3 regions of the Heyndrickxia sp. MSNUG genome follow, and region 2 is predicted to be linked to each of the others. Evidence: riboswitches for the same ligand, from Rfam matches in the RefSeq annotation. Region 2 holds a riboswitch; each other region holds the start of a gene.
What was found. Region 2 has a riboswitch for S-adenosylmethionine ahead of AABM38_RS20870 (methionine ABC transporter ATP-binding protein). Riboswitches for the same ligand answer to the same signal wherever they lie in the genome.

Region 1 (4,215 bases), 1.7 Mb from region 2:
GGTGATGGAGATGGAACCACTTTCGTACCGCTTTCAGGCGGACTTGATGTCGTAGCACATGAATTGACACACGCTGTAACAGATTTCAGTTCTGATCTCGTTTACCAAAACGAATCAGGCGCATTAAATGAATCAATTTCAGATATCTTTGGTACAATCCTTGAATTCCATACAAATAACAATCCAGACTTTGAGATTGGTGAAGACATCTATACACCAAATACAGCTGGCGATGCTCTTCGTTCAATGAGCGACCCAACTAAATATGGTGATCCTGACCACTATTCTAAGCGTTATACTGGTACATCCGATAATGGCGGAGTTCATACAAACAGCGGAATCATCAACAAGGCTGCTTATCTTCTAAGTCAAGGTGGAACACATTATGGTGTGACAGTGTCTGGAGTAGGTACGGACAAGCTAGGTGCAATTTTCTACCGTGCTAACACAGTATACTTCACATCTTCAACCAACTTCAGCCAGGCAAGAGCAGGACTTGTACAGGCTGCAACAGATCTGTATGGTGCCTCTTCTGCTGAAGTAACATCAGTTAAGAAAGCATTTGATGCTGTTGGTGTAAATTAATAGAGTTTCATTTTAAGAGACTGACTCAAAAAGTTGAAAAACTTCTTTGAGTCAGTCTTTTTATTTTACTAGTATTTGATGGATGACTCGTTCGGGCAGTAATTTCTCTTTTGGGCAACCTTTTTTATCTTAGGAGCACTTACTTCCTATCAATATTCTTTATTGGTTACCTATTTTTTCATCGTGTTAGTACTTTCATGTCACCAATCGCTTTTAATGCAGCCAAAAGGGCATGTAATTTTCTTATTGAAGCCTTCTACAGAGATAAAATACTCTTGAGTGAATCCAAACAAGCGTTAAAAATCTGTAGTTTTCGCTAAAATTTGTCGAAATCCCGTAAACTGGAAATTTTCCGCGATTTTTTCCAGCCGATACATAAAAATTTTGACCAGTTTTCATCCTATTACCATTTTCAGTTCACCAATCACTCTTATTGAGCACCAGTTTTCTTCTTATCAGCATTTTCAGGGAACCAATGGCTCTTGTTTGTTACCAGTTTGGATCCAATATGAATTTTCAGAGTGTAAATAACCTTTTTTTTATCATAAAATCAGAAAAAGCACTTAAAGTTTACTAGTCCACGATACTTGCAGGTATTTACACCCGACGATCAATTTATTATTACTTAGTAATTCCAGTTTTCGCGGATTCCCCCTCCTCCCTTTACAGAATCTTAATAAATGGGAAAACCGTTATTGCACTCCTTCGCTTTAACGCTTTAATTAAATATTGACATCAGGTAATATAAGTTGTAATATTTAGAGAAATTTCACAATTAAATAAATTTATTTCTTATCGAGAGAAGCAGAGGGTTCTGGCCCTATGAAGCTTCAGCAACCATCAACTATTTGTTGAAAAGGTGCTAATTCCAGCAAGTTTTTATAACTTGGCAGATAAGGAGAATGGCTCGTATTTATCAAAGTCTTCTTCTTATAGAAGGCTTTTTTATTTTATCTAAAAGAATAACAACATCAGGAGTGAGATGAATGGTGAAAATTGAGACAAAATTAGCTCAAATTGGCAATAGAAGTGAAACTGCTACAGGTGCAGTAAATCCCCCGATTTATTTAACGACTGCGTATAGACATGAAGGAATTGGCCAGTCAAGCGGATATGACTATGTCCGAACAGGAAACCCTACTCGGGAAATTCTTGAAAAAGCAATCGCAGACCTTGAAGAAGGTGACCGCGGATTTGCCTGCAGTTCAGGCATGGCTGCTATCTGGACGATTCTTTCCCTCTTTCAGAATGGTGATGAGTGGGTCGTATCCAAGGATTTATATGGCGGAACCTATAGACTTCTGGAGCAAGGTTTCAAAAAGTGGGGATTAAATTGTACATATGCCGATATGGCGGATTTGGAAGAAGTCGCCTCAGCCATCAATCCAAAAACGAAGGCTCTATTTGTTGAGACACCGACAAATCCTCTGATGGAGCAGGCTGACATTAAGGCAATCGCAGACATCGCAAAAGCAAATGGACTGTTATTGATAGTCGATAACACATTCTATACTCCCCTCTTACAAAAACCGATTACCCTGGGAGCGGATATCGTTATCCATAGTGCCACTAAATATCTGGGAGGTCACAATGATGTATTGGCAGGATTGATCGTTGCTAAAGGCCAGGAATTATGTGATTCTCTTTTCCTTCATCATAATGGAGGCGGCGCTGTGCTCAGTCCCTTTGATTCCTGGCTGCTGATCCGCGGGATGAAGACTTTGTCATTAAGGATGGAGCGTCATGAACGAAATGCAATTCAACTGGTGGATTATTTAAAAGAACATGATGCCGTCACTGATGTCCTTTACCCTGGCAGAGGCGGGATGATTTCTTTCAGAGTGAAATCCCCTTCAATGGTTAATCCGTTTTTACAGAGCTTATCAACCATCACCTTTGCAGAAAGTCTTGGAGGTGTTGAAAGCTTTATCACCTACCCGGCTACACAGACACATGCAGACATCCCAGCTGATATCCGTGAAAAAATTGGAGTTTGCGATCGTCTGCTTCGCTTCTCGGTGGGGATTGAGAATGCTGATGATTTACTGGCTGATTTAGAAAATGCTTTTAAAAGAGCTGAACTGGAGGCAAAAGTATGACCGACTGTTACACCTTTGAGACAAGACTCCTTCATAATAAGCATAAAGTAGACCCAGTTACCGGAGGAGTCAGCGTGCCGATCCAGCATGCCTCCACCTTTCACCAGCATTCTGTAGACCATTTCGGAAAGTACGATTACAGCAGGAGTCTAAATCCCACCAGGGAAGCACTTGAAGAAATCATTGCCGAACTCGAAGGCGGAACTCGAGGCTTTGCCTTTTCTTCTGGTATGGCAGCCATATCGACGGCCTTTCTTCTATTCTCAAAGGGCGACCATATTGTCGTGACGGAGGATGTATATGGCGGATCTTATCGGATGGTGACACAGGTACTCAATCGTTTTGGCATTGAACATACTTTTGTCGATATGACAGATCTTGATGCAGTCAAAAAGGCGATCAAGCCAAATACTAGATTACTATATGTAGAAACTCCTTCTAATCCTTTGCTGAAGGTAACTGACATTCAGGGAATTAGCAAGTTAGCTAAGTTGCATGGAGCATATACGTTTGTCGACAATACCTTCATGACTCCCTATTTACAAAGACCATTGGAGCTTGGAGCGGACCTTGTCCTCCACAGCGCGACGAAATTTTTATCAGGACACAGTGATACCGTGGCCGGTCTTGCTGTTGTTAAAAATGAAGATCTCGGACATAAGCTTTATTCCCTGCAAAACTCGTTTGGAGCAATCCTCGGAGTCCAGGATGCCTGGCTGGTAATGAGAGGCATCAAAACATTATCAGTAAGGATGAACCAGTCACAAGACAGTGCGGTTAAGATCGCTCATTTCCTGAAGAATGAACCTTCTATCAAAAACGTCTATTATCCTGGTCTATCTGAGCATCCGCAGTATCATGTACAACGCGGTCAGGCTGAAGGCCCAGGTGCAGTGCTCTCTTTAGAGCTTGAAAACGCGGAGAAATTAAAAAGGTTCATAGAAAATTTAAACCTGCCAGTATTTGCGGTCAGCCTTGGAGCAGTGGAATCGATCATCTCCTACCCCGCAAAAATGTCTCATGCAGCCATGCCGGAGGACGAACGGAAAAAACGAGGAATCAGCGACGGCCTGCTGCGGTTATCGGTTGGACTTGAAAATGTGGATGACTTGATCAAGGACTTCGAGCAGGCTTTATTATCAGCAAATAAACACTCAGCTTACAAGGAGGGAATCCGATGAGTTTCCTGAAAATATTGGAAAATGAAATTTTAATAGCGGATGGAGCAATTGGCACCCTTCTCTATTCTTACGGTGCAGGTACCTGTATTGAAGAATTGAATGTTTCTCATCCCGAAGACATTATGCGAATCCATAAGGCTTACATGGATGCAGGTGCAAATCTGATTCAGACAAATACGTACGCAGCAAATTATATAAAACTTGAAAGATATGGACTCGAGGATCAAGTTAAAGAAATCAACAGTGCAGCTGTCAAGCTCGCCCGCCAGGCAGCGGACAAAAAAGCGTATGTTTTGGGTACAATTGGCGGTAACCGGGGTATAAGGCCGTCTGCCATTCCAATTGAGGAA
Region 2 (4,215 bases):
TGAAGCAGAAAAGCAAACTTATTATTTGTCGTTCAAAAAGAAGAAGGTTGAATTCAGCAAGGAGCGTGCATTTCCGGCTGCTCAATATGCGAAGCTTTCTGGAAGGGAAGATCTATTAATTCATTTGCTTGATGGACACATAAAGCTGCGTGAAGGAATTAGCATTGGCTATTTTAATCTTGTATGCCCATTTAGGACTTTACTGGTGCTTGAATCAATCTTTTACCTAGCCAGGCCGATGACTCTAAAAGTTTTTATCTGAAAAATTAAAAAATATTTGACCGGCTGCTCTACTGCATGATATTATCACGTTAACTTGCAAGACCATTTTGATGCAAAAATTTATAACTTAATATTCTTATCAAGAGAGGCGGAGGGACTGGCCCAATGAAGCCCGGCAACCGGTTAATAAACACGGTGCTAATTCCATCAGAGTAATGGCTCTGAAAAGATAAGGAGAGACGATATACGACCCTCTTCTTAGGAAGAGGGTTTTTTCGTATCTTCTTTCCTAAAATTAAAAGAATGGAGAGATGGAAATGGCGGAAAAACAGCGGAACTACAAAATTGAAACTTTAGGAGTACATGGAGGGCAATCACCAGATTCGGTTACAGGGGCCAGGGCGTTGCCAATCTATTCTAGCAATGCTTTTCAATTTGAAAATACGGGCCATGCGGCTGATCTTTTTGCACTTAAAGAGTCGGGCTATATCTATTCCCGGATCCATAACCCGACGGTAACGGCTCTCGAGGAAAAAGTTGCCTTGCTTGAGGGTGGCATCGGCGCGCTGGCAGTATCCAGCGGAATGGCAGCAATTACAATGTCAATCTTGAATATTGCTCAGGCTGGGGATGAAATAGTGGCGGCTTCCAATCTCTATGGAGGAACTTATAATCTTTTTGCCGTCACTTTGCCCAAGTATGGGATCAAGGTTCATTTTGTCGATCCTGAAAACACTGAGAATTTCAGAAAAGTGATCACGCCGAAAACAAAGGCTGTTTTTGCTGAGACGATTGGAAACCCAAGTCTGCGGGTTTTAGATATTGCTGAAGTAGCAGACATTGCCCATGAGGCAGGAGTTCCACTGATTATTGACAATACGTTCGCCACTCCTTATTTGTGCCGGCCGATCGAGCATGGAGCAGACATAGTCGTCCACTCAGCTACAAAATGGCTTTTGGGAAATGGAACAGTTCTCGGCGGCATCATCGTTGACGGCGGAAATTTTGACTGGAAATCTGCTAAATTCCCTGGATTTAATGAGCCAGATTCTAGCTATCATCACTTGGTCTACAGCGAAGCAATCGGTGCTGCCGCTTTTATTGTAAAAGCACGGGTGCAGCTCCTTCGAGACCTGGGGCCATCAATCAGCCCCCAGAGTGCTTTCCAATTCAATCTCGGAATTGAAACTTTGCATGTCAGGATGAAAGAACATGTGGCGAATACTTTAAGGGTCGTTGAATTCCTTGAGTCACATCCAGCCGTCACCTGGGTTGCTTATCCGGGCCATGAAGACCATCCAGATAAAAAGCTTGCTGATCAATATCTTCCAAAGGGTGCAGGAGCAGTTGTCGTTTTTGGCATCGAAGGAGGAAGGGACGCTGGAGCCAAGCTGATCAATTCAGTCAAATTATGGTCGCATGTTGCCAACGTGGGAGATGCGAAAAGCCTGATTATCCATCCGGCAAGCACAACACATCAACAGCTTGATGCCGAAGGACTTAAGGCAGCCGGCGTACCCGAGGACCTGATCAGACTCTCGGTCGGCATTGAAAACATTGACGATATCTTAGAAGATTTGGAGCAGGCGATCGAAAAAGCGACTGGTGTTCCATCTGCTGCAGCAAAAGTATAAAACGTATTTTCCAGTACATTCCATTTGATATTTGAGAATAATTTTATTGACACCCTTTTTTATTCCGTGATAAAATCACACTCGTAACTTAAAACCGATTGAAAAATGAATAGCGTGCTCTTATCAAGAGAGGTGGAGGGAAGTGCCCTATGAAACCCGGCAACCGTCAATAAGCTTGCTTATTGAAATGGTGCCAATTCACTCAAAGCGTTTTGCTTTGATAGATGAGAGAAAGGATACAGCCTACAATTATGCCTTTCTGCTCATTAGCAGAAAGGCTTTTATTATTTTACGAACATAATTGGTCTGTAGACCCTGTGAGTTGTTTGAATTAATTTACTCAGGGAATGGGAAACTAGACTGATAAAGTTGGACAATTTAACGGTTTTAAAAAAAGATATTCGGTTGTAAAGAGGGTGAGTCGATTGATCACAATAAAAAAGGCGAAAAAGATTTATGCTTCGAAAAAGGGAGAAGTAAAAGCCGTTGATGATGTAAATCTTGAAGTCAAAGAAGGTGAGATTTACGGGATCATCGGATATAGCGGGGCCGGTAAAAGCACATTGATCCGCATGTTGAATGGTCTTGAAATCCCTACATCAGGTTCGGTGGTCGTGGCCGGCAGGGAAGTATCCAGTATTAAAGGGGCTCAACTCAGAAAAGCTCGCCAGGAAATAAGCATGATTTTTCAGCATTTCAACTTGCTCTGGTCAAGGACAGTGGCGGAAAATATTGCTTTCCCGCTCGAAATTGCCGGTGTTTCCAAATCGGAAAGAGACAAACGGGTTAAAGAGCTCATTTCACTGGTTGGCCTTGACGGCAGGGGAGATGCTTATCCATCCCAGCTTAGCGGCGGACAAAAACAACGGGTCGGAATTGCAAGGGCTCTCGCAAATAATCCAAAGGTGCTGTTAGGAGATGAAGCAACTTCTGCATTGGACCCGGAAACAACAGATCAAATCCTGGATTTGCTTGTTGATATCAATAAAAGGCTGGGACTTACGATTGTCCTGATCACACACGAAATGCATGTAATCCGGAAAATATGTCACAGAGTAGCGGTAATGGAAGGCGGAAAAATAGTCGAAACAGGCCCGGTGCTTGAAGTGTTTAAAAATCCGCAGCAGCCGATCACGAAAAGATTCGTCCAGCAGGTAACGGAACCGGAAGAGACAAAGGAAACAGTTGACCATTTGCTATCACTCTATCCACATGGCCGTGTTGTCCAATTGACGTTTGTCGGTGAGGGAGCTGAACAGCCGCTTATCACTAACCTCGTTCGTGAGTTCCCGATCATGGTCAATATCTTGCAAGGGAAAATATCGCAGACGCAAAATGGTTCATACGGAACTCTGTTTATCCATTTAGATGGTGAAGAAAGCGATTTGCAGCGTGCCATCGAATTTATCGGAAAGCAGGAAGTTGGCGTGGAGGTGGTTTCGAATGGCTGAAAATTTCTTTCCTAACGTGAATTGGGACCGAATGTGGGAGGCCACTGGAGAAACACTTTATATGAGTGCCATCTCTGTCGCTGCCACATTCATTCTGGGAGCAATCCTTGGTTTACTGCTGTTTCTCACATCGAAGGGGAATATCTGGGAGAACAAACCAGTTAATGTAGTCTTAAGCGCCTTCGTTAATATTTTCCGATCAATTCCATTTATCATCTTAATCGTATTGCTGATCCCTTTTACAAAATTCATCTTGAATACCATGATTGGAGAAAATGCCGCATTGCCGGCATTGATCATCGGATCTGCTCCTTTCTATGCAAGGATGGTTGAAATCGGCTTGCGCGAGATTGATAAAGGGGTAATCGAGGCAGCAAAATCGATGGGAGCAAAGACGACAACAATCATTTGGAAAGTTCTCCTCCCTGAATCAATGCCCGCGCTAGTTTCCGGTATTACAGTAACTGCGATAGCGTTAGTCAGCTACACAGCGATGGCAGGGGTAATCGGAGCGGGAGGATTAGGAAACCTGGCTTATATGGAAGGTTTCCAGCGAAGCAGAAATGATGTCACTTTGATGGCAACGATTATTATTTTAGTCATTGTATTTTTGATTCAATTCATTGGTGATATCGTCACAAGAAAATTAGACAAAAGATAAGGGGAGAAAAACACATGAAAAAATGGCTTATTGTATTCATAACACTAGCACTATCTATTACGTTGGCTGCTTGCGGTACTTCCGATGACAAAACAGAAGGCGGCAAGGAAGAAAGCAAAAAGATTGTTGTCGGCGCATCAAATGTGCCTCACGCAGAAATCCTTGAAGAAGCAAAACCGCTTTTAAAAGAAAAAGGCTACGAGCTTGAAATCAAAACATTCAACGATTATATCGTTCCTAACCAGGC
Region 3 (4,215 bases), 1.5 Mb from region 2:
GGGGACTTGCGCCCATCGCTTTTGCCGCTTCGATTATTCCAGGGTCAATCGATACAAGATTGTTCTCAACCACCCTCGCAATCCCGAACGACGCTGCAATCGTCATCGGAAAAATCGCTGCCCATGTACCAATCGTGGTACCCACAACCAATCGGGTCAGCGGTCCAATCGCCACCAGGAAAATGATGAATGGAATCGGTCTGACGATATTGATTAAAACGTTCAGCGTCCGGAACACCCATTTGTTTTCAAGGATGTTGCCGCTCCTTGTCACGAACAGCAGCAGCCCGAGATTAATCCCGATAATCGCTGAAAAAATCAGTGTGAATATAACCATTGTTACGGTTTCCCCGGTTGCCTCGACAATCCGGGGCCAAAATGTAATCCAATCAACCTTCATGCTGTGTAACCTCCTTAACTTCAACATGCTCCTTCAGCTCTTCTAGCACTCTATCAACTTCTGAATTTTCACCCTGTAATTCAACGATCAGATTTCCAAACAGCACTCCCTGAAGCTCGCTGATATTGCCATTAAGTATATTGACATGCACATCGTATTTTTTGGCGATATCTGAAAGGATCGGTTTGTTCGTGCTTTCCCCTTTAAAAATCAACCTGTATAGCCGGCTTTGTTTTTCTGAAAGAGTTGTATGTAAACGAGCGGACAAGTTATCGTTCAATACTGAGCTGATAAAATTCTGTGTTGTACTTGTCTGCGGGGTGGTGAACAGGTCGAACACCGTCCCCTCTTCAATGACACTGCCATTTTCCATCACGGCAACGCGATCACAAATTTTCCGGATGACTTGCATTTCATGGGTAATCAGCAAAATCGTCACATTGTATTCGGCATTGACCTTCTTCAGCAGATTGAGGATTTCACCTGTTGTTTCTGGGTCGAGTGCTGATGTGGCTTCATCGCAAATCAGGATATCTGGGGAAGTCGCCAGCGCCCTCGCGATTCCAACGCGCTGCTTTTGTCCGCCTGAAAGCTGTTCTGGATAGTGGTTTGCTTTATCTGCCAGGCCGACGAACTTTAGCAGATCATTTACCTTTTGTTTGATTTCGTCCTTCGACGCGCCTGCAAGCTTTAAGGGATAAGCGACGTTGCCAAACACGGTCCTTGAATTGAACAGGTTGAAGTTTTGAAAAATCATTCCGATCTGCTGTCTTTGTTTCCGCAGTTCTTTTTGCGAAAGTGAACTGATTTCCCGCCCGTTTACAATTACTTTTCCTTCAGTTGGCCGTTCAAGCAGATTGACCAGCCGCAGCAGTGTGCTTTTACCGGCACCGCTAAAACCAATGACTCCGAAGATTTCTCCTTTGTTCACTGATAGCGAAACATCATTGACCGCTGAGATTTCGCGATCCTTTGATTTGAATTTTTTACTGACTTTTTCGAATGTAATCATCTTTACACTTCCTTTCCTCACTTTACTCATTGGATTACTCGGTTATAAAATCAAATCTCTCCTCAGCTCCTGTCTCCTTTTTGAAAACAAAAAACCCTCTTCCTATCCATGTAAAAACACAGACAAGAAGAGGGTATATATGTACCCGCTTGCTTCTCATCTGCCAGGCTGATTGTAAATCAGTCTGATGGAATTGGCACGGTGTCTGCTAAACGCAGATCCGCTGCCGAGGTTTCACAGGGCCAGTCCCTCCACCTCTCTGGATAAGAAAACGAAACTTTATATTTGGTTTTTTAATATGTTCCTCATTTTAGGGCAATAAAAAAATTGTGTCAACGATAAAATTTTCATTTTTTTCGGCAGATTGGTAAAAAGCTATATTTTTCAAGGCTTTTACCTATGATAAAAAATTTCGTTTCACTAAAAATCCTAAATGATAAAAGTGCTCATTTTCAAAGGTTGTTAATTTTGGCCGAAAAAAAACCCACGCCGACTCGCGTAGGATTTTTTGATTAACCTTGGGTTACAGCCGTGCACTCACAGTGCGAACTGGCACCTCTTTTTCACTGCTAACCGCAGGCTTTTTTGACCAGTAAGTCGCTAGGATTGGTCCGGAAATATTGTGCCATGCAGCAGCAAGGACGCTTGGAAGGGCTGCGAGCGGACCGAAATGTGCAGTCGCCAGCGCAACGCCTAACCCGGAGTTTTGCATGCCCACTTCAATCGAAATCGCTCTTCTGTTCACTTCATCTAGCCCAGCCATTTTTGCAGCAAAGTAGCCTAGCAGAAGACCGAATCCGTTGTGGAGCATTACGGCTGTAAAAATAAGGAACCCGGATGCGGCAATGGTAGCTGCATTGCCTGAAACTACCGCGCTAACAATTGTGATGATAGCTGCCACAGAAATAAGCGGTAAAACGGTTAAGCTTTTTTCAACTGCCACAGGGAAAAATTTCTTAATAGCTAAACCTAAAATAATTGGAAGAATGATGACTTGAACAATTGACTTAAACATGGCAACAGGATCAACCGGCATCCACTGGCCTGCAAGCAAAAGCAGAAGCAATGGTGTCATGATCGGTGCCAATAGTGTCGATACTGAAGTCATGGCGATCGATAATGGTACATTTCCTTTTGCAAGGTACACCATAACGTTAGAAGCTGTTCCGCCTGGTACACAGCCAAGCAAAACCAGGCCAGCAGCTAATTCAGCTGGCAAATTCATTAGTTTCGCAATGAGAAAAGCAACAGTTGGCATGATAATAAATTGGGCGCACACGCCAATCAACACTGGGATGGGTTTGGTAAAGACAATTTTAAAATCAACTGCCTTCAACGTAAGCCCCATTCCAAACATGACAACGCCAAGCAAGATGGTAATATATCCTCCCAATCCTAAAAATGGCTCTGGCACCAAAAAGGCAATAACAGATGTTAAGATCACCCATACAGCAAAATATTTTCCGGCTATGGTACTGACTGCTTCGATCACTTTCATTTCATCACACTCTTTCTTTTGGCTTTAGAATTTTATTTGGATTAAAGAGATTAAGTGGATCAAGAGCTTGTTTGATTTTTTCCATAACGAGCAGTGCGTCACCATGCTCTTTTTGCTGATACTTTTGTTTGCCGATTCCGACTCCATGCTCTCCAGTGCATGTCCCCCCACGCTCCAGGGCGTATAGGACAATTTCTTCATTTAGCTGCTCAGCACGATCAATCTCTTCTTGATCATTCATATTGATCATCAAGAGTACGTGATAGTTTCCATCTCCTACATGCCCGACGATTCCACCGGTAAGGCCAAGGGAATCAACCGCTTCTCTTGCGTGACGAATGGCACCAGACAGCTCTGAAATAGGAAGGCAGACATCCGTCACCATCATTTTTTTTCCAGGATAGCCGTGAATATAGGCATAGGCTAGATTGTGCCTGGCCTCCCATAACCGGTTCCTCGCAGCATTGTCTGTTTCAAATTCAATATCGAGGCAATGATGGTCTGCAACAATTTCTTTTGTGAACTCTACATCCTGCTTGAGGCCTGCTTCATTCCCATGAAACTCCAAAAAAAGAGTAGGGCCTTCTTTATAGTTTGTGTCACTAAAATGGTTCACCTGTTTCATTGAAGGTTTATCGACGAGTTCCACCCTGGCAATTGGAATACCTGCCTGCAGAATGGAGACTACAGCCTCAACCGCATCATCCAATGCCGGAAATGATGCTCTTGCTGCCATTACATGCTCTGGAATTCCGTAAACTTTTAACGTCAATTCGGTAAAGCAGCCCAGCGTTCCCTCCGAGCCTACGAATAGACCGTTAAGGTGGTATCCGGATGACGATTTAGCGGCCAAATTGCCAGTATGTATGATCGACCCATCAGCAAGAACCACTTCAAGATCACGTACCTGGTCACGCATAACTCCATATTTTACCGATGTCGTTCCACTGGCATTTGTGGCCGCCATTCCGCCAAGAGTGGCATCTGCTCCAGGGTCCACTGAGAAAAACAAACCATACTTTTTCAGTTCTTTGTTCAGCTGGGAACGGGTTACGCCAGGCTGGACTTTTACGAGAAAATCATTTTCACGTACCTCAAGAATTTTATTCATTAATGAAAAATCGATCGTAATCCCTTGATCGTACGGTATGACATGCCCCTCGAGGCTTGATCCTAACCCAAAAGGAACGACCGGAACTTTGTGGATGTTTGCCACTTTTACAATTTCACTAACTTGCTGTGCCGTTTCAGGAAAAACAACAATATCGGGAAGGCTAATCGCATGGTAGGATTCATCCCTGCCAT

Region 1: linked by a shared signal. The riboswitch ahead of AABM38_RS12165 (methionine biosynthesis PLP-dependent protein) and the one ahead of AABM38_RS20870 (methionine ABC transporter ATP-binding protein) in region 2 are both predicted to bind S-adenosylmethionine.
Region 3: linked by a shared signal. The riboswitch ahead of AABM38_RS03830 (methionine ABC transporter ATP-binding protein) and the one ahead of AABM38_RS20870 (methionine ABC transporter ATP-binding protein) in region 2 are both predicted to bind S-adenosylmethionine.

The regions. Positions count from the first base shown of each region.
Region 1 is NZ_CP150978.1:2,443,078-2,447,292, reverse strand. Features, by position in the region: gene AABM38_RS12170 (M4 family metallopeptidase) at 1-585, shown strand, start outside; SAM riboswitch class I at 1,375-1,485, shown strand; gene AABM38_RS12165 (methionine biosynthesis PLP-dependent protein) at 1,572-2,684, shown strand; gene metC (cystathionine beta-lyase) at 2,681-3,865, shown strand; gene AABM38_RS12155 (bifunctional homocysteine S-methyltransferase/methylenetetrahydrofolate reductase) at 3,862-4,215, shown strand, end outside.
Region 2 is NZ_CP150978.1:4,118,476-4,122,690, reverse strand. Features, by position in the region: gene AABM38_RS20880 (hypothetical protein) at 1-262, shown strand, start outside; SAM riboswitch class I at 356-458, shown strand; gene AABM38_RS20875 (O-acetylhomoserine aminocarboxypropyltransferase/cysteine synthase family protein) at 540-1,856, shown strand; SAM riboswitch class I at 1,974-2,087, shown strand; gene AABM38_RS20870 (methionine ABC transporter ATP-binding protein) at 2,282-3,307, shown strand; gene AABM38_RS20865 (methionine ABC transporter permease) at 3,300-3,968, shown strand; gene AABM38_RS20860 (MetQ/NlpA family ABC transporter substrate-binding protein) at 3,983-4,215, shown strand, end outside.
Region 3 is NZ_CP150978.1:771,643-775,857, reverse strand. Features, by position in the region: gene AABM38_RS03835 (methionine ABC transporter permease) at 1-400, opposite strand, end outside; gene AABM38_RS03830 (methionine ABC transporter ATP-binding protein) at 390-1,412, opposite strand; SAM riboswitch class I at 1,566-1,682, opposite strand; gene AABM38_RS03825 (bile acid:sodium symporter family protein) at 1,936-2,910, opposite strand; gene AABM38_RS03820 (FAD-binding oxidoreductase) at 2,915-4,215, opposite strand, start outside.